Regions from separate parts of the Phyllobacterium sp. 22229 genome, predicted to be linked through region 1. Evidence: riboswitches for the same ligand, from Rfam matches in the RefSeq annotation. Region 1 holds a riboswitch; each other region holds the start of a gene.

The links. A riboswitch is a leader RNA that binds a small molecule or an ion and turns the genes downstream of it on or off. The one in region 1 is predicted to bind cobalamin.
Region 2: another riboswitch for cobalamin. It lies ahead of bluB (5,6-dimethylbenzimidazole synthase); the one in region 1 lies ahead of ACTJJ7_RS19465 (aromatic ring-hydroxylating oxygenase subunit alpha).
Region 3: another riboswitch for cobalamin. It lies ahead of ACTJJ7_RS03405 (ribonucleoside-diphosphate reductase subunit alpha); the one in region 1 lies ahead of ACTJJ7_RS19465 (aromatic ring-hydroxylating oxygenase subunit alpha).

What each region holds. Positions count from the first base shown of each region.
Region 1 covers NZ_JBQEPA010000016.1:118,594-126,425, reverse strand. Annotated here, with positions in the region: gene ACTJJ7_RS19470 (2Fe-2S iron-sulfur cluster-binding protein) at 1-1,065, opposite strand, end outside; gene ACTJJ7_RS19465 (aromatic ring-hydroxylating oxygenase subunit alpha) at 1,073-2,317, opposite strand; cobalamin riboswitch at 2,444-2,642, opposite strand; gene ACTJJ7_RS19460 (DUF1868 domain-containing protein) at 2,754-3,464, opposite strand; gene ACTJJ7_RS19455 (L-fuconate dehydratase) at 3,546-4,823, opposite strand; gene ACTJJ7_RS19450 (fumarylacetoacetate hydrolase family protein) at 4,863-5,708, opposite strand; gene ACTJJ7_RS19445 (SDR family oxidoreductase) at 5,877-6,611, opposite strand; gene ACTJJ7_RS19440 (MaoC family dehydratase) at 6,650-7,099, opposite strand; gene ACTJJ7_RS19435 (Gfo/Idh/MocA family protein) at 7,100-7,832, opposite strand, start outside.
Region 2 covers NZ_JBQEPA010000013.1:43,410-51,241, forward strand. Annotated here, with positions in the region: gene ACTJJ7_RS16745 (lysophospholipase) at 1-807, opposite strand, end outside; gene ettA (energy-dependent translational throttle protein EttA) at 1,372-3,021, shown strand; gene ACTJJ7_RS16755 (MOSC domain-containing protein) at 3,141-3,749, shown strand; cobalamin riboswitch at 3,776-3,951, shown strand; gene bluB (5,6-dimethylbenzimidazole synthase) at 4,018-4,770, shown strand; gene ACTJJ7_RS16765 (DUF2293 domain-containing protein) at 4,703-5,020, opposite strand; gene ACTJJ7_RS16770 (ArsR/SmtB family transcription factor) at 5,163-6,170, shown strand; gene metF (methylenetetrahydrofolate reductase [NAD(P)H]) at 6,170-7,093, shown strand; gene ACTJJ7_RS16780 (DMT family transporter) at 7,599-7,832, opposite strand, start outside.
Region 3 covers NZ_JBQEPA010000002.1:226,724-234,555, reverse strand. Annotated here, with positions in the region: gene ACTJJ7_RS03420 (heme/hemin ABC transporter substrate-binding protein) at 1-511, shown strand, start outside; gene ACTJJ7_RS03415 (FecCD family ABC transporter permease) at 508-1,629, shown strand; gene ACTJJ7_RS03410 (heme ABC transporter ATP-binding protein) at 1,632-2,423, shown strand; cobalamin riboswitch at 2,474-2,684, shown strand; gene ACTJJ7_RS03405 (ribonucleoside-diphosphate reductase subunit alpha) at 2,793-5,672, shown strand; gene ACTJJ7_RS03400 (ribonucleotide-diphosphate reductase subunit beta) at 5,726-6,865, shown strand; gene ACTJJ7_RS03395 (hypothetical protein) at 6,856-7,080, shown strand; gene cobF (precorrin-6A synthase (deacetylating)) at 7,077-7,832, shown strand, end outside.

The sequences.
Region 1 (7,832 bases):
GGGCTTGGTGCAGCAGGCGAGCACAAATCCCTCGTCGATTTCTTCATCGAGAATACCGCCATTGTGATCCATTTCGGATTTCCCCGACAGTTTCATCACCTTGCACGTGCCGCACAGGCCGGATTCGCAGGCCGCCGCAATGCGGATACCCGCGCCGCGCGCCGCCTTGAGGATCGTATCCCCCGGCATGCAGGGCACATCCATGCCCGACATGGAAAAGGTGATCGTTGCCGATGCTTCCACGGCATCGATGGACATCACGTCAAATGCGGGCAGCACCGGCTCTGCAGCCGGACCGAAGCTTTCCTGATGATACCGCGCCATGTCGAAACCGCCGGCTTCGAGCATGTCGCGCACATCGCGCATGAAACCCTCCGGACCACAGCAGAAGATCGTCCTGTCCTTGAAATCGGGCGACAGCAGCGGCAGCTTGGGCGCTTCCAGCCGCCCGCGAATGCCGGTCCACACCTGCCCCATCTCGTGTTCCTTGATCAGAAACGACAGTTTCAGGTTGGGCATGCAGCCGGTGAGGTATTCGAGCTCCCGCCGGAAGATGATGTCGCTGGGCCGGCGGGCGCAGGTGACGAAGCTGATATCGCTCTGCGGGGCGCAATCATGCATCCAGCGGGTCATCGACATCATCGGCGTGATGCCGGACCCGGCCGAGATGAACAGGTACTTTTCTCCCGGATGCCTGCGCATGGAGAAATCGCCGAGGGGACCGAAGGCCTTCAGCCGCATGCCCGGGGTCAGATGATCCAGCATCCAGCGGGTGCCGATGCTGTTCTCCTGCGCCTTGACCGTCACGGCAATGGTGAAGGGCCGTGACGGGCTGGAGGAGAGCGTATAGGTGCGCAGGACGGCTTCGGGCTGCACCGGCAGCTCGAAGGTCATGAACTGGCCCGGCTCATAGCGGAACCAGTTCTGGTTGTCGGAACGGAATGTGAAGGTCTTCACATTCGGCGCTTCCTCGATGATCGACAGACACTCCAGCAGATGCAGCCGGTCATTCCATGGCTGCATCTGGTCGAGGTGCGGGTAAGACTGAGGAACGCCCATGTTCATTGTGTACCTATGCTACCTTGCTGAGCCGCGTATCGCCGCCGGAAAGACGCTCTTCCATGAACGTGCAGTACCATTCGAGGAATTGCAGCACGCCGCCTTCATGCTCGGGCGAATAGGGTCCGGGCTCATAGGCGGGCGAGCGGATGCCGAAGGCGTTTTCCTCGACGATGCGGCGGTCCTGGTCATTGGTCTCAAGCCAGACATGCGTCAGTTCCTCGATGGTGTAGTCCACACCCTCGACCGCATCCTTGTGCACCAGCCATTTGGTGGTGACCTGCGTTTCATCCGGGCTGAGCGGCAGCACGCGGAAGGAAATGGCGTGGTCGCCGAGGACATGGTTCCATGTGGTCGGATAGTGGAACAGCAGCAGCGAGCCGATCTGCTTCTCGTTGACGCTGTTGCTGAGCTGACGGCCGACGGCGCGGCGCCCGCTCATCGTATAGCTTTCCGCATCACGCAGAAGCGGCACGCGGGTGGCGCGGTACTGGCCGTCATCCGACATGCGGAACGTGCTTGGCAGGCCTGCCGCTTCGCAACGCTGCCAATGGGCGGCGATTTCCGGATCGTCGGCGGCGCCCTGGACACCGCTCACGCTCGGCGCTTCCGGGAAGGTCTTGCACAGTTCGGGATGATTGGCCACACAGTGGTAGCATTCGCGGTTGTTTTCCCAGACCAGCTTCCAGTTGCCCTTCTCGACGATGGTGCTCTGAAAGGCGACCTTAGTTTCGGTGAGGTGGTGCGGTGCGAGATAGGGTTCGATCAGTGCGCGCGCCGCGCTGAAATCGACAGGATTCTGCGCCAGGCAGATGAAGATGTAACCGCCGACGCTTTCGCACGGCACCGGTTTCAAGCTGTGCTGGCTGGCGTCGAAATCATCGCCCATCTGGCGGGCGAACAGCAGGCGCCCGTCAAGCTCGTAGGTCCACTGGTGATAGGGGCAGACGAGCTTTGCCGACGTGCCGCGCTCGGCCGAACAGACGCGCGAGCCGCGATGGCGGCAGGAATTGTGGAAAGCCCGGATCTGGCCCTGGCGGTCACGCACGATGACAACGGGATAATCGCCGACCTGCACCGTGAAAAAATTGCCCGGCTTGGCGACTTCGCAATCATGGCCGATGAACAGCCAGTCGCGATAAAAGATGTTCTCCATGTCCAGCCGGAAATAATCCGGATCGGAGTAGAAGGCCTGTTCAAGGCCGTAGCCCGGTTTCCGGTTTCTCAGGTCCCGGAGCAGTTCGTTGCGTATATCCATGTCGTGTCCTCGCCTCGATGTTGCGAAAGAACTGACTGGTGGTGACGGAGGAAGAACGCCTGCACGGCCGGCCACCGGCCGATACCCGCGCAGAATCATGCTCCTTGATCGCCCACCGCGATCAGTCGGTTTTCATGTCCCGAGGCTGGTTTCCGGGCTCTGGAGTTGCCGTATCGGCTGTCACGACGCCTTCCCGGATTGTGGCCCAGTGGCTGTTATGCCGTGTTTCACTCCACTACCGTTGCGGGGGCAGCGCCGGGTTTCCGACCGGCTTCCCAATTCTCCGCTTCCCTAGAAAAGCGGCACCTCAAGTGCCCCGATAAAAGCATCCGCCACCCAAAAAGAATAGGTGCGGAAACGACATCGCATTTACGTAAGACGACACGTAGGGTGCCTGTACACTATGTCGCAGATTGGCGATCAAACGGCCACTGGTTCAATCCAGAACCACCAGTTCCTCGAAATGATTCATATCGGCGAAACTGCAGAATGCCGGCGGATTGAGTGCAATGACCGGCGATTCACGCCGGATGAATGCTAGGCAATCATCCAGAAGTTCCTGCCAGGCCCCGAGCCTCTCATCGGGAAAACGCGCGATGGGATAGGCCAGCGTGACATGGAAGACATAGGTGTCGTGATCAGGATGCCGGTAACCGAACGGCACAGCCAGTTCGTCGCGCCAGGCGCGCATGATGCGCTCGTCATATTCGCTCGCTCCCGCCACGGTGAGGCCGGCGGGCGTCACGTCGATCACCTCGACGTTGAACGGTCCGCAGCCCTCGAAATCCTGCAGGCGATCCACGTAAAGCCGCGTCATCTCGTCGATGCTTGTCTCCAGCGGAACGTCGTCGGGCCAGTAGGACGGGCGGCGGCGATATTCGATAATGCCCTGAAACAGCGTCATGTGCAGGCTGGAGACGGGGGTAAAGGCCAGCTGCCCGGCATCGGGCATCGCCAGCATCCGTTCGCGCACCGCAATGACCGAGGCTTCCGACTCGGAACCCTTCACCAGATGGCAGACAACCGTATTGCCGGGTTCCGGCTGAAAGACGCCCGCACTGTTGTAGCGCCTGCCGAGATGCACCGGCGGTTCCGGGTGCAGGCTGGCGGCAAAGCGGGCAAGCGAAGGCTTGATCAGGTCGAGCATGGGAACTCCGTGACGAGAGACGACAATGCAATCGCCATAGGACAGCTCTTTGTCAGGCAGATGAAGCCCCCGCCCATTTTGCTATGGCCGGTAGAGATATTCCTCGATCGACGCCTGTTTCATTTCAATCGAGAAACCCGGCAGCAACGGCGGCATATAGGCGGCATCCCGGATATGGCAGGGATCGACAAAATGCTCATGCAGATGATCGACATATTCGATCACCCGGCCCTCTTTCGTGCCTGACACGGCGATGTAATCGATCATCGACAGATGCTGCACATATTCGCAAAGGCCGACACCGCCCGCATGCGGCCAGACGGGCAGTTCATATTTTGCGGCAATCAGCAGCACGGCCAGCACTTCATTCAGACCGCCCATCCGGCACGAATCGATCTGCACCACATCGATGGCGCCTTCGGCAATGAACTGCTTGAACATGATGCGGTTCTGGCACATCTCGCCGGTCGCGACCTTCACAGGCTTGATCGCCTGCCGGATCTTGCGGTGACCCGCCACGTCATCCGGGCTGGTCGGCTCCTCGATAAAGAACGGCTTCACGAAGGCAAGCTTGTTGACCCAGTCGATGGCCTCGCCCACTTCCCAGACCTGGTTGGCATCGATCATCAGGATACGGTCCGGCCCAATCACCTCGCGGGCGATGGTCAGGCGGCGGATATCGTCTTCAAGATCGCGGCCGACCTTCATCTTGATGTGATTGAAACCGGCATCGACCGCTTCCTGGCAGAGGCGGCGCAGCTTTTCATCGGAATAGCCGAGCCAGCCTGCCGAGGTGGTGTAGCAGGGATAACCTTCCGCCTGCAGCGTGGCGATCCGTTCCTTCTTGCCGCTCTCCGCCTTGCGCAGGATGGCGAGTGCGTCCTCGCGCGTCAGCACGTCGGTGAGGTAGCGGAAGTCGACGATATCGACGATTTCTTCCGGCGTCATTTCGCCGACCAGCTGCCAGACCGGCTTGCCCGCTTCCTTGGCAAGCAAGTCCCAGACCGCATTGACCACTGCGCCCGTTGCCAGATGCATCGCGCCCTTGTCAGGCCCGATCCAGCGCAACTGGCTGTCGCCGGTGATGAAGTGCCAGAAACGGCCGGGATTTTCCTTCACCCAGTCCAGTTCCAGTCCGACGACGAGGTGCTTCATCGCTTCAATCGCCAGGCAGCAGATTTCATTGCCGCGACCGATGGTGAAAGTCAGGCCATGACCGGACAAAGCCGTGTTGTCCGTATCGAGGATGACATAGGCGGCGGAATAATCCGGGTCCGGGTTCATGGCGTCCGATCCGTCCAGGCTTTGCGAGGTTGGGAAACGGACGTCAAAGACGCGAAGATCGGTAATGCGGGTCACAATATGCCTCTTGATTGATGTTGCGGGCCAGACGCCGACTCAAATGTCGGCGCGTGCCACCTGTTTCTGGGTGCCAAGACCGTCAATGCCCAGCTCGATCACGTCACCCGCCTTGAGGTAGCGCGGCGGCTTCATGCCCATGCCGACACCGGGCGGTGTTCCGGTCGAGATGATGTCGCCGGGATGCAGCGACATGAACTGGCTGAGATAGGAGACGAGGAAGGCAGCGCCGTAGACCATGGTTTTCGTGGAACCGTTCTGCATGATCTCGCCATTGACCTTCAGCCACATGCCAAGATTTTGCGGGTCGGCCACCTCGTCCTTGGTCACCAGCCACGGGCCTGTCGGCCCGAACGTGTCGCAGGATTTGCCCTTGGTCCATTGCCCTGCCCGCTCCGTCTGGAAGGCGCGCTCGCTGACATCGTGCACGGTGCAGTAACCGGCGACGTAATCCAGCGCCTCGGCTTCATCAACATATTTTGCCGTGCGGCCGATGACGATGCCAAGCTCGACTTCCCAGTCGGTCTTTTCCGAATCGCGCGGAATGACCAGGTCGTCATTCGGGCCTGATATGGCCGATGTGGCTTTCATGAAAATGACCGGCTCCGGCGGCACGGCCATGCCGGATTCCGCCGCATGATCCGCATAATTCAGACCGATGCAGATGAATTTTCCGGTTCCGGCAACGCAGGGGCCGAGGCGCGGATTGCCGCCAACGGCAGGCAGGCTCTCTAAATCCAGCGCCGACAATTTTGCCAGCGCTTCCGGGTCGAGCACGGCCCCGGCAAGATCGCTCACCACGCCTGAAAGATCGCGGATATGCCCCTTGGCATCCAGCACACCGGGCTTTTCCTGTCCCGGTTCGCCATAACGTAGAAATTTCATCGTCTGTTCCTTCCGATTGCATGGGAGGAGGCTTCTGACAATTCATCCTGATGAGGAAGCTGGTGCGGTTTTCGAGAACCGGAGCGCAGTGGACATTTTCGTCCATGAGAGCACCGGAAGCGCAGAAAATCGCATCAGATGCCCATCAGGGTGGATTGGCAAAGTCTCCTAGACGGTCCAGCCGCCATCGATGTTATAGGCCTGCCCCGTCGTGTAGGTCGCACCGGCGAGATAGACGGCAAGGTCGGCAATTTCCTCCGGCAGGCCGAGACGGCCCATCGGCTGGCGGGCAATGAAAGCCGCGCGTGCGGCCTCGTAGTCGCCGCCCGCCCGCATGCGTTGTTCCAGCGACGGGCTTTCCACCGTGCCGGGGCAGATCGCGTTGCAGCGGATGCCCTGCGTGATGTATTCGGCGGCCACCGACTTGGTCAGGCCGAGCACAGCCGCCTTGGTGACGCCATAGGCGAAGCGGTTCGGCACGCCCTTCACGCTGCTGGCAACCGACGACATGTTGATGATCGCGCCATCGCCGCGTTCGATCATGCCGGGCAGGACGGCGCGGATCGTCCGGATCATCGCCCGGACATTGAGATCGAGGGCGAAATCCAGATCCGCATCGGGCATTTCAAGGATCGAGCCGCCATGCACGAAACCGGCACAGTTGAAGAGCACGTCAATCGGACCGATCTCTCCGGCAACCTGATTGACCTCTTCGGTTTTCAGCACATCCAGCTTGCGCGGTTTGATCCCCGCCTCCTGCGGCAGTGCATCGAGCAATTGCTGGTTGATGTCAGTGGCATGGACGATTGCGCCTTCGCGCGCAAAAGCCAGCACCGATGCGCGGCCGATGCCCTGCCCTGCCGCTGTGATCAAAACCCGCTTGCCTGCAAGCTTACCTGTCATTTCAAACCTCCATCTGGCACATTGAGGTGCCCGTCATATCAATTTGTTCTGCGCTCGGCGATCAGGATATGGTCGGCTGCGAGCACGACTTCATCGCGTTGGTTGAGAACCTCGCAGCGCTCGACCACGCGCCCGCTTCCCGGGCGTTTCGGATCGTCTTCCTTGGCGCTGATGGTCACGCGCGTGCGGATGGTGTCGCCGATGAAGACCGGCCGCACGAAACGCAGACGGTCATAGCCATAGGAGAACGCCACCGGATTGATCAGGCTGGCGGTGAGGCCGACACCGATGGAAAAGATCATTGTCCCATGCGCAACCCGCTGGCCGAACGGCGTGGTCTTGGCAAATTCGGCATCCATATGGTGCGGGAAGAAATCGCCGGTGTGACCCGCATGCACGACGAAATCGGTTTCAGTGATCGTGCGGCCCGTCGTGGTGCGCACGTGGCCGATGGCATAATCCTCGAAATAGATGGCCTGTTCCGACATTCACGCCTCCGGCTTTTGCGCCAGCGGCGTTGCCGGCGCCGCACTTGATTGATAGGCGGCCTCGACCAGCGCCATGGTATGCCAGGCGTCTTCGACCGAACTGACCAGCGCGGTGTCCTCGCCGTTGGCAAAGCGCTGCAGATTGGCCATGCGTCCGACAAAGGCATCGGGGAACCATGCGCCCTGCAGCGGAACATTGATCCAATCGGAGCCGCCCTTCGGATAGATCATCAATTCGTCCGGCTCGCCGCGCGGATAGTCGAGATTGACCCCGAGCTTGACATAGGCAGCGCCTTCGGTGCCGCTGATGCGGAACTCGCAGGCCTGAAACCTGCGCCCGAATTTGTGGTCATGATTGATCGACAGCGAGCAGCGCACCCGCTCGCCATAGTCGAGAATGGCGCTCGTGCGTGTCTGCGCCACCGCATGGCCGGGGTGCCCCAGTGTCTTCGCGTGCACGCCCAGCGGATTGCCGAGAATCTCGCGGATCACATCGATGTAATGGATCGAATGCATGGCGATCTCGACACGCGGCAAACCGTTGAGAAACGGCCATAGCGACCATGGCGTGTCCAGCGCCAGCCAGGCATCGAAATCGATGACCTCGCCCAGCCAGCCCTGCGCGATCGCATCTTTCAGCGCCAGCATCATCGGGGCGAATCGCAGCTGGAAATTGACGGCAGCGGTGATGTTGCGCTCCCGGCAGATCCTAAGAATTTCCGTGGACTGGGCA
Region 2 (7,832 bases), on a different contig from region 1:
CCGCCGCATCCGCTGGCCGAGATCTGTCACGGCGCTGCCCCCAGCGGTGGCCGGATCTTCCGCCCCACCGGCGAGATTGAAAGGCAGGGTGCGCCGCACCTTGGCAAGGCGGCTGTTGTCCGCCCCGGCAAAGGTGAAGCCGAAAACATCGCGCCACATGCCGACCGACGCGTCCCAGCCGCACAGCGGATCGGCGATATAGGCGTCCACCTCGGCCGGATCGTGCGACAGCCAGTCAAACGGGGTGCGGGCATCCCTGATGCCGCGCGCCCAGGTCTGAAAGGTCAGTTTTGGCAGAAGCATGCTCGGCACGTCGGAGCCAAGCAGCATGCGTTCGGCGCGCAGGATGGCCTGCGCCAGCCGTCCTGCAAGCCCGGCAGAGAAATTGGCGTTCCAGATGGCGGCGGCGTCGACCTTTTCCTGATAGCCCAGCACATAATTGAGGCCGATCAGGCCGCCCATGGAGTGGCCGAAGAGGACAAGCGGCAAGCCCGGATGGCGGGCGCGGGCGGCGGCGTTGATGGTGTCCATGTCCTGGAGCACCAGACGCATGCCGTCGCGAAGGGCGAAACGACCGGGCGGAGCACCATCGGCTTTGGTATAGCCGTGGCCGCGATGGTCGTGGGCGTAGACGTGAAAACCGTGCCTGTTGAGATGTTCGGCAAACCGGCCATAGCGCAGGCTGTGTTCGGCCAGGCCATGGCTGATCTGGACAACGGCCTTGTCCGCGCCTGCTGCCGGCGAAAAGCGCATGGCCAGCGCCGCGCCCGTCGCTGACCGGATCGTTTCGATGTCTGCAAAACCCATTCATGCCTCCCGCGATCAATTGAAAGGGTGGCGCGTGATTAGTCAATCCACAATAAATTCTGCGTAAATTCGGGTATCTCTCCGGGTTTTTGCACAATAAATAATCACATGCCTGTGCCTGCAATTTTATTTTGCAAAACCTCTTGCAAACGGCAAAAACTTGCCGCAAAACTTCTTTCCGAAAGAGATTGGATCCCGTGTCTTGTCTCGATTGTCCCCGGCTTTTACGGCTGACAGAGCGCTGGTTTGCGGCGGTGGGATGGTTGTTTGGACCGGGATATCCAGGCGCTTGCCAGTTACATGGCCGTTCCGGGGGGAAGAGGACGCTCCCCAAATGCGGCACCAGAGGGGAAACCGGGTGACGGAAATATCCGCACCCGGTTTCGCTCGTTTTGGAGGACGGTTTTCATTTCCGTTGTGCTTGTCGAACCACGCACGATAAGAATGTAAAACGCCCGGCAATCCCGAAATAAACGCCGCGTGCATTGCCACCCGCGCCCCTTTCGCCTACATACGGCGCAAATTCATGTCCCAAAAATCCCGAACATCGGAGTGACGCGCGTTATGGCACGCCAATTCATTTACCATATGGCCGGCCTGAACAAGGCATACGGAACCAAGAAGGTTCTCGAAAACATCCATCTTTCCTTCTACCCCGATGCCAAGATCGGCATTCTCGGACCGAACGGTGCGGGTAAGTCGACCATTCTCAAGATCATGGCCGGCATGGACAAGGAATATACCGGCGAAGCCTGGCTGGCCGATGGTGCCACGGTCGGCTACCTCGCGCAGGAGCCGGTTCTGGACCCGAACAAGGATGTGATGGGCAACGTCATGGACGGCGTCGCGGACAAGAAGGCCATTCTCGACCGCTACAACGAACTGATGATGAACTATTCCGACGAAACCGCCGATGAAGGCGCCCGGCTGCAGGACATCATCGACGCCAAGAACCTCTGGGATCTGGAATCCCAGGTGGAAATGGCCATGGAAGCGCTGCGCTGCCCGCCCGGTGATTCCGGCGTGGAAAAGCTGTCCGGCGGTGAGCGCCGCCGCGTGGCGCTGTGCCGTCTGCTCCTGTCGCAGCCCGATCTTCTGCTCCTCGACGAGCCGACCAACCACCTTGACGCCGAAACCACCGCATGGCTGGAAAAGCACCTGCGCGAATATGCCGGCTCCGTCCTGCTGATCACGCACGATCGCTACTTCCTCGACAATGTGACCGGCTGGATTCTCGAACTCGACCGCGGCCGCGGTATTCCCTACGAGGGCAATTACTCCGCCTATCTCGGGGCGAAGGCCAAGCGCATGCAGCAGGAAGGCCGTGAGGACGACTCGCGCCAGAAGGCTCTGGAGCGCGAGCGCGAGTGGATTTCCGCCAGCCCCAAGGCGCGCCAGGCCAAGTCGAAAGCCCGTATCAAGGCCTATGATGCGCTGGTCGATGCCGCCAATGAGCAGCGTCCCGGCGATGCGCAGATCATCATTCCGGCGGGGGAACGTCTGGGACAGGTGGTTATCGAAGCCGAGAACCTTACCAAATCCTTCGGTGACCGTGTTCTCATCGAAAACCTGACCTTCAAGCTGCCCCCCGGCGGCATCGTCGGCATCATCGGTCCGAACGGTGCGGGTAAGACCACGCTGTTCAAGATGATCACCGGACAGGAAAAGCCGGATTCCGGTTCTATCCGTATCGGTGAAACGGTTCATCTCGGTTATGTCGACCAGAGCCGTGATCATCTGGCGGCGGAGAAGAATGTCTGGGAAGAAATCTCCGGCGGCAATGAAATCATCAAGATCGGCAAGAACGAGATGAATTCGCGCGCCTATGTCTCGGCGTTCAACTTCAAGGGCGGCGATCAGCAGCAGAAGGTCGGCAATCTGTCCGGCGGTCAGCGTAACCGCGTGCATCTTGCCAAGATGCTGCAGTCCGGCGGCAATGTCCTGCTGCTCGACGAACCGACCAACGATCTGGATACCGAAACGCTTGCGGCTCTGGAAGACGCGCTGGAAAAATACGCCGGTTGCGCCGTTATCATCAGCCACGACCGCATGTTCCTCGACCGTCTGGCGACACACATCCTCGCCTTCGAGGGTGACAGCCACGTCGAATGGTTCGAAGGCAACTTCCAGGACTATGAGAACGACAAGATCCGCCGTCTGGGACCGGACAGCGTCAATCCGAAGCGTCCGAGCTACAAGCCTCTGACACGCTGATGCGGCCGGGAGGGCGGCAACGCCTTCCCATCACCAATTTTGACGTTTCCATCAGTGATATTGGCTGGTTTTAACACGCAATTTTCCTAAGATGCGGCTGATTTCACCGGAGTGCCGTCATGACAGATCTTTTCGCAACCAGAACGGACATCCTTCCGGCCCGCAAGATCGCCGGGCGGGTGAGCGGGCTGTTCCAGGCGCCAAAAGACAGTTTTGTCACCGCTGCCACGGACACGCTCGATCTTACCTTTGAAGGCATACGCGGCGATTTTCACGCGGGCCTGACACGCCGGTCGGGCGGGCGCGAGCCCTGGTATCCGCGCGGCACCGAGATGCGCAACGAGCGGCATATTTCCATTCTGGCGGCCGATGAACTTGACATGATTGCCAGCGCCATGGGCCTTGCGGATGTCAAACCCGAATGGATCGGCGCCAACATGGTTGTCGATGGCATTCCCTCGCTTTCCATGCTGCCGCCGCGCACGCTGCTGTTTTTCGAAGGCGGGGTGACGCTGAAGGTCGACGGCCAGAACGCACCGTGCAAGGTCGCCGGACGCTCCATCGCCGAGCGGGCGCAGACGGCCGATCACACCTCGACGGCGCTTGATTTTGTCAAGGCATCGAAGCGGCTGCGCGGCATCGTGGCCTGGGTCGAGGTGCCAGGGCTTATCCGTTCCGGTGAAAAAGTCGATGCGCGCCTGCCGGAGCAATGGATTTATCCCGGCTGACGCTTGCGTCTTTTTCCGATCTGTGGCGAATGGAATGCAGGTCCGGTGCCTGCATGCAGGAGAATCGGGAAGCCGGTGCAAATCCGGCACGTGCCCAACGCTGTATAGGGGATGGGCCGCGCAGTTTGCCACGGGGAAACCCGGAAGGCGCGCGGTTCAGATGAACCTCAGTCAGAAGACCGGCCGGACCGGATAGCCGAAACCGCACGGACAGCGGGGAGGTGTCTGGGCCGGGGTAATCTGGCCCTCGCATTGTTGGGAGCAAACGATGCACGATTCTGTCTATGGTCCCGTTGCAGCCGCCGATTTTTCCGCGGACGAGCGCGCCGCCGTCTACAAGGCCATCCATACCCGCCGCGATGTGCGCGACCAGTTCCTGCCGCGCCCTATTGACGATGCAGTGCTGATGCGGCTGCTCGACGCCGCCCATCACGCGCCGTCAGTGGGATTCATGCAGCCGTGGAATTTCATTCTTATTCGCGATCAGGCACGCAAAGCCGAGGTGCACGCGGCCTTTACCCGCGCCAATGCCGAAGCAAAGGCCATGTTCACCAGCGAGCGCCAGGCGCTCTATGCATCGCTGAAGCTTGAGGGCATCGTCAAGGCGCCGGTCAATCTGTGTATCACCTGTGACCGGACGCGCGGCGGCGATGTCGTCCTGGGACGCACCCATAACCGGCAGATGGACGTCTACAGCACCGTCTGTGCCGTGCAGAACCTGTGGCTGGCGGCAAGGGCGGAAGGCATCGGCGTCGGCTGGGTCAGCATCTATCACGACCAGGACATGCGCCGCATTCTGGCCATCCCCGATCATGTCGAGATCATCGCCTATCTCTGCATCGGTTATGTCGACCAGCTCTACGATCAGCCGGAATTACAGAAGCGCGGCTGGCGCGAACGGCTGCCGCTGGACCAGCTCATCTATGAAGATCAGTGGGCAGAACATGCCGGGATCAGCTCGGATCGTCCTCGTCCGGATCGAGCAGCCGCGTTGCCCGCCATTCCGTCAGTTTCCGGTTGATGGCCTCAAGCACGAAGAAGCGGGCCGACTCCTTGTCGTAGCCCTCGTCGCGCAGCGCATCGTAGTCCGTATGCTGATGGCGGACATGGGCGACCGTGGCCAGCCACACCGCAATGGGCGGCGGCAGGCTTTTCATGTGCGGTGCCGTGGCGGCGGCGCGTATGGGCTCGGAATCCGAATAGGGCACAGCCGGCAAAAGCAGCGTCAGCGCCTTGCCGATAGCCCTTTGGCGGTTGGTTCCTGAACTCATTGCACTCTCTTCCCGCCGATTCGCTGATCGATATACCTGCCTATTTCAGACGCGACAAAATTTGCCGTCAACGGAAAAACACTCCTTGCCAAATCTGTATTTCTCACATAAACATATCTTTATATCTTTTGAAGGTGTCTTGATGGACAAACGTGATCTCAATCTTGACCTGATGGTCGATACGCTGAAAGCAGCGGCGGAGCCTAGCCGCCTGCGCATTCTGGCGCTGTTGTCTCGCGGCGATCTGACGGTTTCCGATCTGACCTCCATCCTCGGGCAGTCGCAGCCGCGCGTCTCCCGCCATCTCAAGCTGCTGTTCGAAGCCAATCTGATCAACCGCTATCAGGAGGGCTCCTGGGCCTATTTCCGTCTGGCTGAATCCCTGGTGGTTGGCGATATCGCCCGGATCCTGCTCGATCGTCTTGATGTGTCCGATCCGTTGCTGGAGCGCGATATCGAGCGGCTCGGCTCGGTGAAGCTGCAGCGCCGCGAGCGGGCCGCCGCCTATTTCAGTGCCAATGCCACGAGCTGGGATGCGATCCGTTCGCTGCATGTGCCGGATGGCGCGGTGGAAGCCGCGCTGACGAAGATCATTGGGCGCACGCCGTTCCAGGCGATGCTTGATGTGGGCACCGGCACCGGCCGCCTTCTCGAACTGTTTGCCCCGCTTTACGTGCGCGGTGTCGGCATCGATATCAATCGCGACATGCTGACCATTGCCCGCTCCAATCTCGACCGGTCCGGCATCACCAATGCGCAGGTCCGCCAGGGTGACGTCTATTCGCTGCCGGTGGACCGGGAATCCTTTGATCTGGTGACCATTCATCAGGTGCTGCATTTCCTAGACAATCCTGCCGAAGCCATTCGCGAGGCGGCCCGCGCCTTGCGTGCAGGCGGGCGCATGCTGATCGTTGATTTCGCCCCGCACGATCTTGAATTCCTGCGGGACAGCCATGCGCATATACGGCTTGGCTTCAACGACAACCAGATGCGCGACTGGCTGACCGAGGCCGGGCTGGCGCTGGAAAACAGCCTCGAACTTGAACCAAAAGACAAAGACAAACTGACCGTCAAACTGTGGTTGGCACGCGACCCGCGCCTGCTGATTGCTGATCCCGCTTTAACCTCCCGCGTAACGGAGAGTGTCTGATGAGCTTTTTCCGCCAATCCCGCCGTGCCGACCTTGGAACCAATATCCGGGTTTCCTTTGAATTCTTCCCGCCGAAGACCGAGGTGATGGAAGAGCGCCTGTGGGAAACCGTGACGCGCCTTGCGCCGCTCAATCCCGAATTCGTGTCTGTAACCTACGGTGCCGGCGGTTCCACCCGCGAACGCACGGCGCGCACCATCAAGCGCATCCTGACCGAAACGGATGTGAATGCCGCCGCGCACCTGACCTGCGTCGATGCGACCAAGGAAGAGGTCGATACCGTGGTGCGCGAGTTTGCGGCCATGGGTGTGAAGCGCTTCGTCGCCCTGCGCGGCGATCCGGCCGGCGGCGTCGGTGCCCATTACAAGCCGACACCCGGCGGTTATGAAAACGGTGCCGATCTCGTCGCCGGGCTGAAGGCCTTTGCCGATTTCGACATTTCCGTTTCCGCCTATCCGGAAAAGCACCCGGAAAGCCCGGATTTCGCCACCGATATCGACATGCTCAAGCGCAAGGTCGACAATGGCGCGACGCGGGCGATCACGCAGTTCTTCTTCGAGAACGATCTCTACGAGCGTTACGTCGAAAAGGTCCGCCGCGCCGGTATCTATATTCCGATCCTGCCGGGCATCCTGCCGATCCACAATTTCACGCAGGTCACCAATTTCTGCTCGAAGGCCGGGACCCACATTCCGGCATGGCTGGCCGAGCGGTTCGAGGGGCTGGAAAACGATCCGCAGACCCATGCGCTGGTCTCATCGGCGGTGGCTGCCGAGCAGGTTCTCGATCTGGTCGAGCGCGGCGTTCAGGATTTCCATTTCTACACGATGAACCGGGCCGATCTTGCCTTCGCCATCTGCCACCTCATCGGCATCCGCCCTGCCAGCGCACCGCTGGAACCGGCCTTGGCTGGCGCGGCCTGATATCCGGCAGTAGCGTTAAATTGGAAATGGCCCGGTTGTTGCAACCGGGCCATCCAAATTTGTCTGTCACCTTCTTAACGGTCAGAGACCATCTCCACGGCGCTCTTTTTCTCAATCAGGGTATGAGTCCTACGACCATTGCACCGATAAATGCGAACGCTGCACAGATCATGAGGACGTTCATCGAACGTGTAAGTCCCATTGTTTGTCTCCTGCAGTTAACCGTCTTAGCATAGCGGAAAATTGCCACAGAAAAAGCGGAAATGTTACCGCGATGTGACATGATCTGTAGAAATTTTTTGCTCTTCAACGGTAAGTTTCTGAAATGAAACGCATTTACTGGAATGAAAAATCGTCAATTCACGATAAAATGACCGGGAATTTGGTTTATTTTTGCATTGCACCAAGATGCAATGCACGTGTTTTCTCACTGGTTTGTGACACAATTGCGCCGCAATCCAGCCCGGAAATACCGAGCCGTACCCGTTAGGATTTGTTGAAAACTCTATCTTTTTTGCGGTTTTTGCAACGCTGCGAGCAGCCTGCCGTCGATGGTCAGAAGGCCAAGGGCGATGAGCGCCATGCCGGCAAAATCCTTCAAGCCCAGTTCCTCCCCGAGAAAAACTGTTCCAAGCAGGATCGCGCTGACGGGAACCACCAGCGTGACCAGCGAGGCATTGGTGGCGCCGCCGGCGCGGACGATGGAAAAGAACAGGATGTAGGCGAAGGCAGTGGAGAG
Region 3 (7,832 bases), on a different contig from region 1:
GGGGAAAAGCATCCCGGCAAAAATACGCGCCGTGGGCACAGCCCTTGGTGTTGATGAAAAAGCCGAAAAGCTGGCATCGCAAATCGAGAAGGATTTGCAGGCGGCCGAGGACGCGACGAAAAACATCAAGAACCGCAAGCGCGTCCTATTCGTCCTCAGCGCTCAGGGCGGCAAGATCATGGCCTCCGGCACCAGGACAGCCGCCAACGGCATCATTGCGCTGGCCGGTGCCGACAATGCGATTACGGAATATCCCGGATACAAGCCATTGACGGACGAGGCGATCATCACGGCCAAACCCGACGTCATTCTGGTCATGGACCGCGGCGGTGACCATTCGTCCGACAATGCCGATCTTCTTGCCAATGCGGCGATCGCCGCAACGCCCGCAGGCAAGGACAAGAAGATCATCCGCATGGGCGGCCAGTATCTGCTGGGCTTCGGGCCGCGCGCGCCGAAGGCAATTCACGAACTGGCACAGGCCATGTACGGCAACGAACTCGGCAAATGAGTGAGACCGTCTTGAGAAAGCCTGCCGTCCTTGCTTCCGCACGGGGCGGCAGAAGGCTGCGCCCGGAGGGCGACCGGTCGGCATTGGCGCGCATGGTCATTGCCTGCCTGTGCTTGGTGCTTGCCGCCACCATCGTCTTCAGCCTTGCCTTTGGTGCATCCGATGCGTCGGTCCTCTCCGTCGTCAAGACATTGATTGCCGGAACCGATGCGGCGGACAATGGGCTTTCCGTCCGCGACCGCATCATCATCTACGATATCCGCCTGCCGCGCGTCATTCTCGGCGCGCTGATCGGCGCGTCGCTCGCCGTATCGGGTGCGGTCATGCAGGGATTGTTCCGCAATCCGCTGGCCGACCCCGGCATCGTCGGCGTCTCGGCGGGCGCCGGGCTTGGCGCTGTCAGCATCATCGTTCTCGGCGGAACCTTCCTCGCCCCGATGATCGCCCTGTTCAGTCTCTACGCCTTGCCGCTTGCCGCTTTTTTCGGCGCCCTCATCTTCACGCTCGTCCTCTACCGGGTCGCAACCCGGCGCGGACAGACATCCATCGCCACCATGCTGCTTGCCGGCATAGCGCTTGGCGCCATGGCCGCCGCCTATATCGGGGTCCTGGTCTATATCGCCGACGACAAACAGTTGCGCGACCTGACATTCTGGGGACTGGGATCGCTGGCGGGAGCCAACTGGGTCAAGATCGCAGCGTCCGGTCCGCTCATTGCGCTGGCCCTTGTCATTTCGCCATTCCTCGCGCGCGGCCTCAACGGGCTCGCCCTCGGGGAAGCATCGGCCAGTCATCTCGGCATCCCGGTGCAGCGCTTCAAACGCATCGCCATTGTCACGGTTGCAGCAGCGACCGGCGCATCGGTTGCGGTCAGCGGCGGCATCGGCTTTGTCGGCGTGGTTGTTCCGCATCTTCTGCGCCTCGTGATCGGTCCCGATCACCGCTATCTCCTGCCGGCCGCCGCTCTCCTTGGCGCCAGCCTGCTGCTGATTGCCGATGCGGTCAGCCGGACCATCGTTGCGCCGTCCGAACTGCCCATCGGCATCGTCACGGCGGCCGTCGGCGCACCGTTCTTCCTGTGGATATTGCTGCGCCGCCGCGGCATTCTGGACCTCTGATCATGATCCGTGTTTCCAATGTCTCTGTCTCTCTCGGCCGAAGCAGGATTGTCGAGCATGTATCCTTCGATGCGGAGGCGGGCGCATTCTGCGTCATCGTCGGCCCCAACGGATCAGGCAAGACCACGCTGATGCGCGCACTCTCCGGCGACCTGCCGCATGAGGGTGTCATCAACATCAACGGTGTGCCGATCAACCGGCTGAAGCTCTGGCAGATGGCAAGCATGCGGGCGATCCTGCCGCAATCCACCTCGCTGTCCTTTCCGTTTACCGTGCGCGAGATTGTCAAGCTGGGCATGACCAGCGGCCGCTCCGGCGCCGCGCGGCACAACGTGGAAACGTTGCCGGACGAAGCGCTCGAACGGGTCGACCTCGCGGGCTTCGGCGGGCGGTTCTATCAGGAACTCTCCGGCGGCGAGCAGCAGCGGGTGCAACTGGCGCGCGTCCTCTGCCAGGTCTGGCAGCCGGTGCTGGACGGCCAGCCCCGCTTTCTTTTTCTCGATGAGCCGGTGTCGAGCCTCGATATCAAGCATCAGTTGATCATCATGCAGATTGCCCGCGACTTCGCCGATCGCGGTGGCGGGGTTATCGCGATCCTGCATGATCTCAACCTGACCTCCATGTTTGCCGACCGCGTCGTGGTTATGCACAGAGGGCGGGCCGATTCTGTGGGTACGCCCATGGAGGTCTTGACGGATGACCGCATTCTGCGTGTTTATGAATGTGCGCTCAAGGTCGGCGGTCTGCCCGGCAAATCCGTGCCGTTCGTGTTGCCGCAATCCGCAACGCTCTGAGCAAGCGAAGATGTCGCTATCTACCTATTGACTGTAGATGGCAATTTGATACTAAATATAGATGTTATGGTTCTCCCCGAGTCGCAAGACCGGGAGCTAAGAGGGAAGCCGGTGAGATGTCCTGGACATTGATGCCGGCGCTGCCCCCGCAACTGTAAACAGCGAGTTGTTGTCGACAATGCCACTGGAGCCCCGCTTCGGGAAGGCCGACACCAGCGCCGACCTGTGAGCCAGGAGACCTGCCATGACATGATGAACGTCCACGGGCGGGGTGTCCCGGTGTGTCGCTTGCAATGGTCGGCCGCAAGCTGACCGGATTCTTGCACGCGTGCGCTCGACCTTTGCCCCCAACATTTGGGGTATAAGCACATGTCTCTTTCTCTTGAAACCACTCGCACCGATGGACTTGCACCCATTCGTCACGGCGAAACACAATCTACGTCCGCCGAGCCCGGCTATCGTGTCATTCGCCGCAATGGCTCGGTTACCCCCTTCGACCCGCTGAAAATCACCGTTGCCCTGACCAAAGCCTTCCTCGCCGTTGAAGGCAATGTCGCCGCCGGTTCCCGCCGCGTGCATGATGTCGTCGAAGGCCTGACCACCGACATCGTGACAACGTTGAAGCGCCGCAGCAGCGAAGGGCGTCTGTTTCACATTGAAGACGTGCAGGACCAGGTTGAACTTGCCCTCATGCGCAGCGAAAACCACAAGGTTGCGCGCGCCTATGTTCTTTACCGGGAAGAACGCGCGCGAGAACGGGCGAAGCTGGTTGAACCGGTGGCCGAAACCGGCCCGTCGCTGAGCGTGACCCTGCCGGGTGGCACCAGGGCACCGCTCGATACGGTGCGTCTTGCCCGCATCATCGATGAAGCCTGCGAAGGACTTGAGGGGGTCAGCGCCGCGCCAATCCTCAGCGAAACCCAGCGCAATCTCTACGATGGCATTACCCTTGACGAGTTATCGCTTGCACCCATTCTGGCGGCGCGCACGCTGGTTGAAACCGAACCGAACTATGCCTTTGTCACCGCGCGGCTGCTTCTCGACAAGCTGCGCCGCGAAGCCTTGAGCTTTGTCTTCGGCAGGCCCGAACAGGCAACCCAGCATGAAATGGCGGAACGTTATGCCGATTACTTCCCGGCCTATGTGAAGGCTGGTATTGAAGCCGAACTGCTCGATCCGGAACTCGCCCGCTTCGACCTGCATAAAATTGCAGCGGCCCTGAAGCCGGAACGCGACTTGCAGTTCCAGTATCTCGGCCTGCAGACGCTGTATGACCGCTATCTCCAGCAGACGCGCGGCATCCGCTTCGAGCTGCCGCAGGCTTTCCTGATGCGCGTCGCCATGGGCCTTGCCACCCGCGAGATCGACCGGGAAGCGCGCGCCATCGAATTCTACAACCTCCTGTCATCCTTTGATTTCATGGCATCCACCCCGACGCTGTTCAATTCCGGCACATTGCGGCCGCAGTTGTCGTCCTGCTTCCTGACCACCGTTGCCGACGATCTCGACGGCATCTTCAAGGCGGTGAAGGACAATGCGCTCCTGGCGAAATATTCCGGCGGCCTTGGCAATGACTGGACGCCGGTGCGCGGTCTTGGCGCCCATATCAAGGGAACCAACGGCGAAAGCCAGGGTGTCGTACCGTTCCTGAAAGTGGCCAATGATACGGCCATCGCGGTCAACCAGGGCGGCAAGCGCAAAGGCGCGGTCTGCGCCTATCTCGAGACCTGGCATGTCGACATCGAGGAATTCCTCGATCTGCGCAAGAACACCGGTGACGACCGCCGCCGCACCCATGACATGAACACGGCCAACTGGGTGCCCGATCTGTTCATGAGCCGCGTGGAAAAGGACGAGCCGTGGACCCTGTTCTCACCCGACGAGACGCCGGATCTGCACGACCTCTATGGTGCGGCATTCAAATCCGCCTACGAGGCGTATGAAGCCAAGGCGGCACGCGGCGAAATCCGCGTCTTCCGCACCGTTCGCGCTCTGGACCTCTGGCGCCGGATTTTGACCATGCTGTTCGAGACCGGCCATCCCTGGGTCACGTTCAAGGACCCCTGCAATATCCGCTCGCCGCAGGGTCACGCCGGCGTCGTGCATTCCTCGAACCTGTGCACCGAGATTACCCTCAACACATCGAAGGATGAAGTTGCGGTGTGCAATCTTGGCTCGATCAATCTTGCCAATCACATTGCAGCCGAGGGCCTCGACCTTGAGCGTCTCGGCCGCACTGTGGCGACGGCCATGCGCATGCTCGACAATGTCATCGACATCAACTTCTACACCATCCCCGAAGCGCGCTCTTCCAACCTGCGTCACCGTCCGGTCGGCCTCGGGCTGATGGGGTTCCAGGATGCATTGCAGGCTCTGCGCATTCCCTACGCGTCCGATGAGGCCGTGGCTTTTGCCGATCTCAGCATGGAAGCCATTTCCTACCATGCCATTTCGGCATCGGTTGACCTCGCCAGCGAACGCGGCAGCTATCCAAGCTTCAACGGCTCACTCTGGTCGAAGGGCATACTCCCCATCGATTCCGTCGAACTGCTCGATCAGGCCCGCACGGCAGCCGGCGCCAGGCTTTCGATGGACCGCAGCACGACCCTTGACTGGGAAGTCCTGCGCAAGCGGGTGACGACAACCGGAATGCGCAATTCCAACACCATGGCGATTGCCCCCACCGCGACGATTTCCAATATTTGCGGCGTCGCCCAGTCCATCGAGCCCGCCTACCAGAACCTCTTCGTCAAATCCAACATGTCGGGCGACTTCACCGTCGTGAATGCCGCGCTGGTGCATGACCTGAAGCAGCGCGGGCTGTGGGACGAAGTGATGATTTCCGACCTGAAATATTTCGACGGCTCGGTGGGTGAAATCGACCGCATCCCCGCCGACCTCAAGGCGCTCTATGCCACGGCGTTCGAAATCGACAGTGCATGGCTGATCGAAGCAGCCTCGCGCCGGCAGAAATGGATCGATCAAGCCCAGTCGCTCAATCTCTATATTGCCAACCCGAGCGGCAAGAAGCTCGACGAGCTCTATCGCCTCGCGTGGAACAGCGGCCTGAAGACGACCTATTACCTGCGCTCGCGCTCGGCCTCGCACGTGGAAAAGTCCACGCTGAAAGGCACGGACGGCAAGCTCAATGCCGTCGCCGCCAAGCCGGTTGCCGAACCGATCATCCTGTCGGAGCCGGCCGGCAATGCCTGCTCGATCAACGATCCGGACTGCGAAGCCTGCCAGTAAGCGCGCAACCACGCCTGCCATAGATGCTTTGCAATGAATTGAAGGAAAAGACCATGCTTGACTGGACCAACACCGAAGCTGCCGCCAATGCGGCGCGCGCCATCCATCCCGCCCTCGCACCGGATCAGGCACCCGCCGCCGATGCGACAGGCCTTGGCGATATCGTGCGCGGCGGCGGCCGTGTGCGCGTCGATGACAAGGCGATGATCAATTCACGTGCCGACGTCAATCAGTTGCTGCCGCTCAAATATCACTGGGCCTGGGAAAAATATCTCAATGGCTGCAACAATCACTGGATGCCGACAGAGGTGTCGATGCAGGCGGATATCGCCCTGTGGAAATCCAGGGACGGGCTGACCGACGACGAACGGCGCATGATCAAGCGCAATCTCGGTTTCTTCGCGGCATCCGAGTCACTGGTCGCCAACAACATCGTGCTCGCCATCTACCGGCACCTGACCAATCCGGAATGCCGCCAGTATCTCTTGCGTCAGGCCTTCGAGGAAGCCGTCCATACCCACACGTTCCAGTATATTGTCGAAAGCCTTGGGCTGGACGAGGGCGAACTCTTCAACATGTATCGCGAAGTGCCATCGATCACCGACAAGGCGGCATGGGCGCTCAAGCACACGCAAAATCTCGACAACCCCGATTTCAAGACCGGCACACCGGAGATGGACCAGGCTTTCCTGCGCGATCTCGTCGCCTTCTATGTCATTTTCGAGGGCATGTGGTTCTATACCGGCTTTGCCCAGATCCTGTCGCTCGGCCGCCGCAACAAGATGGTCGGCATTGCCGAGCAATATCAGTACATCCTGCGCGACGAGAGCATTCACATGAATTTCGGTATCGACGTGATCAACCAGATCCGTCACGAGAACCCGCATCTGTGGACGAAAGCCTTTACCGAAGAACTGCGCGGGATGATCAGGAATGCGGCGGAACTCGAGGCGTCCTATGGCCGCGATACGATGCCGCGCGGTTTCCTCGGATTGAACGCTGCCCTGTGCGAAAGCTATATGCACTTCATCGCCAACCGCCGCTGCGCCCAGCTCGGCCTTGCCCAGGTCTTCCCCGACACGGACAATCCGTTCCCGTGGATGTCGGAGGCGATGGATTTGAAGAAGGAAAAGAATTTTTTCGAAACCCGCGTCATCGAATATCAGAACGGCGGAGCGCTGGCATGGGATTGATCAACAGGATGCCTGCTCCCGAGGATGTATTCGTTGCCTGGCTGATGCGGCAACCCAGGAATGGCGATCTCGTCGCTGCGGCCAGTGCCGAAGTGGCACGGCTGCGCCGCTATGCAAGCCATCCGGGCGCCAAACGGCTGCATGATCTCTTCTGCGCCCTGATCAGCGAGAAGAGAGCAGCGATGCGGCCGCAGAGTGTGCGGACAGCACAATGAAACGCAAGGTTCTCATCATCGGCATCGGGGCGGGAAACCCCGATTACGTCACCATTCAGGCGGTGAACGCGCTCAATCAGGTCGATGTCTTCTTCATCGCCGACAAGGGTGCCGAGAAGGAACAGCTTGCGCGCATCCGCCGCGAAATCTGCGAGCGCTTCATCACCGGCCACGACTACCGCATGGTCGATTTTGAAACGCCCGTCCGTCATAAGCCCTCTTCAACCTACCGCGCCAGTGTCGAGGAATGGCACGACAGGGTCGAAGCGGCCTATGAGCATCTGCTGCTCGAGGAGCTTGGTGATGACGAGTGCGGGGCGTTTCTCGTCTGGGGCGACCCCTCGCTTTATGACAGCACGCTGCGGATTCTCGATCGCCTTAATGCCAAGGGTGGCTTCGAGCTGGAATATGACGTGATACCGGGCATCACCGCCATTCAGGCGCTCACCGCGAAACACAAGGTGGTCCTCAATCGCATCGGCGAATCGATCACCATCACCACCGGCCGCAAGCTGGAGGAGGGGTTTCCCAACAATTCGGAAAGCATTGTCGTGATGCTTGACGGCGAGGGCGCGTTCAAGACCGTCAAGGAGGATGTCGATATCTATTGGGGCGCCTATGTCGGCACGCAGGACGAAATTCTTCTGTCCGGGCGGCTGCGCGATGTTGTCGATGAGATCGAACGCCTGCGCATGGTCGCGCGGCAGCAAAAAGGCTGGATCATGGATACCTATCTTCTGAAACGAACGGGA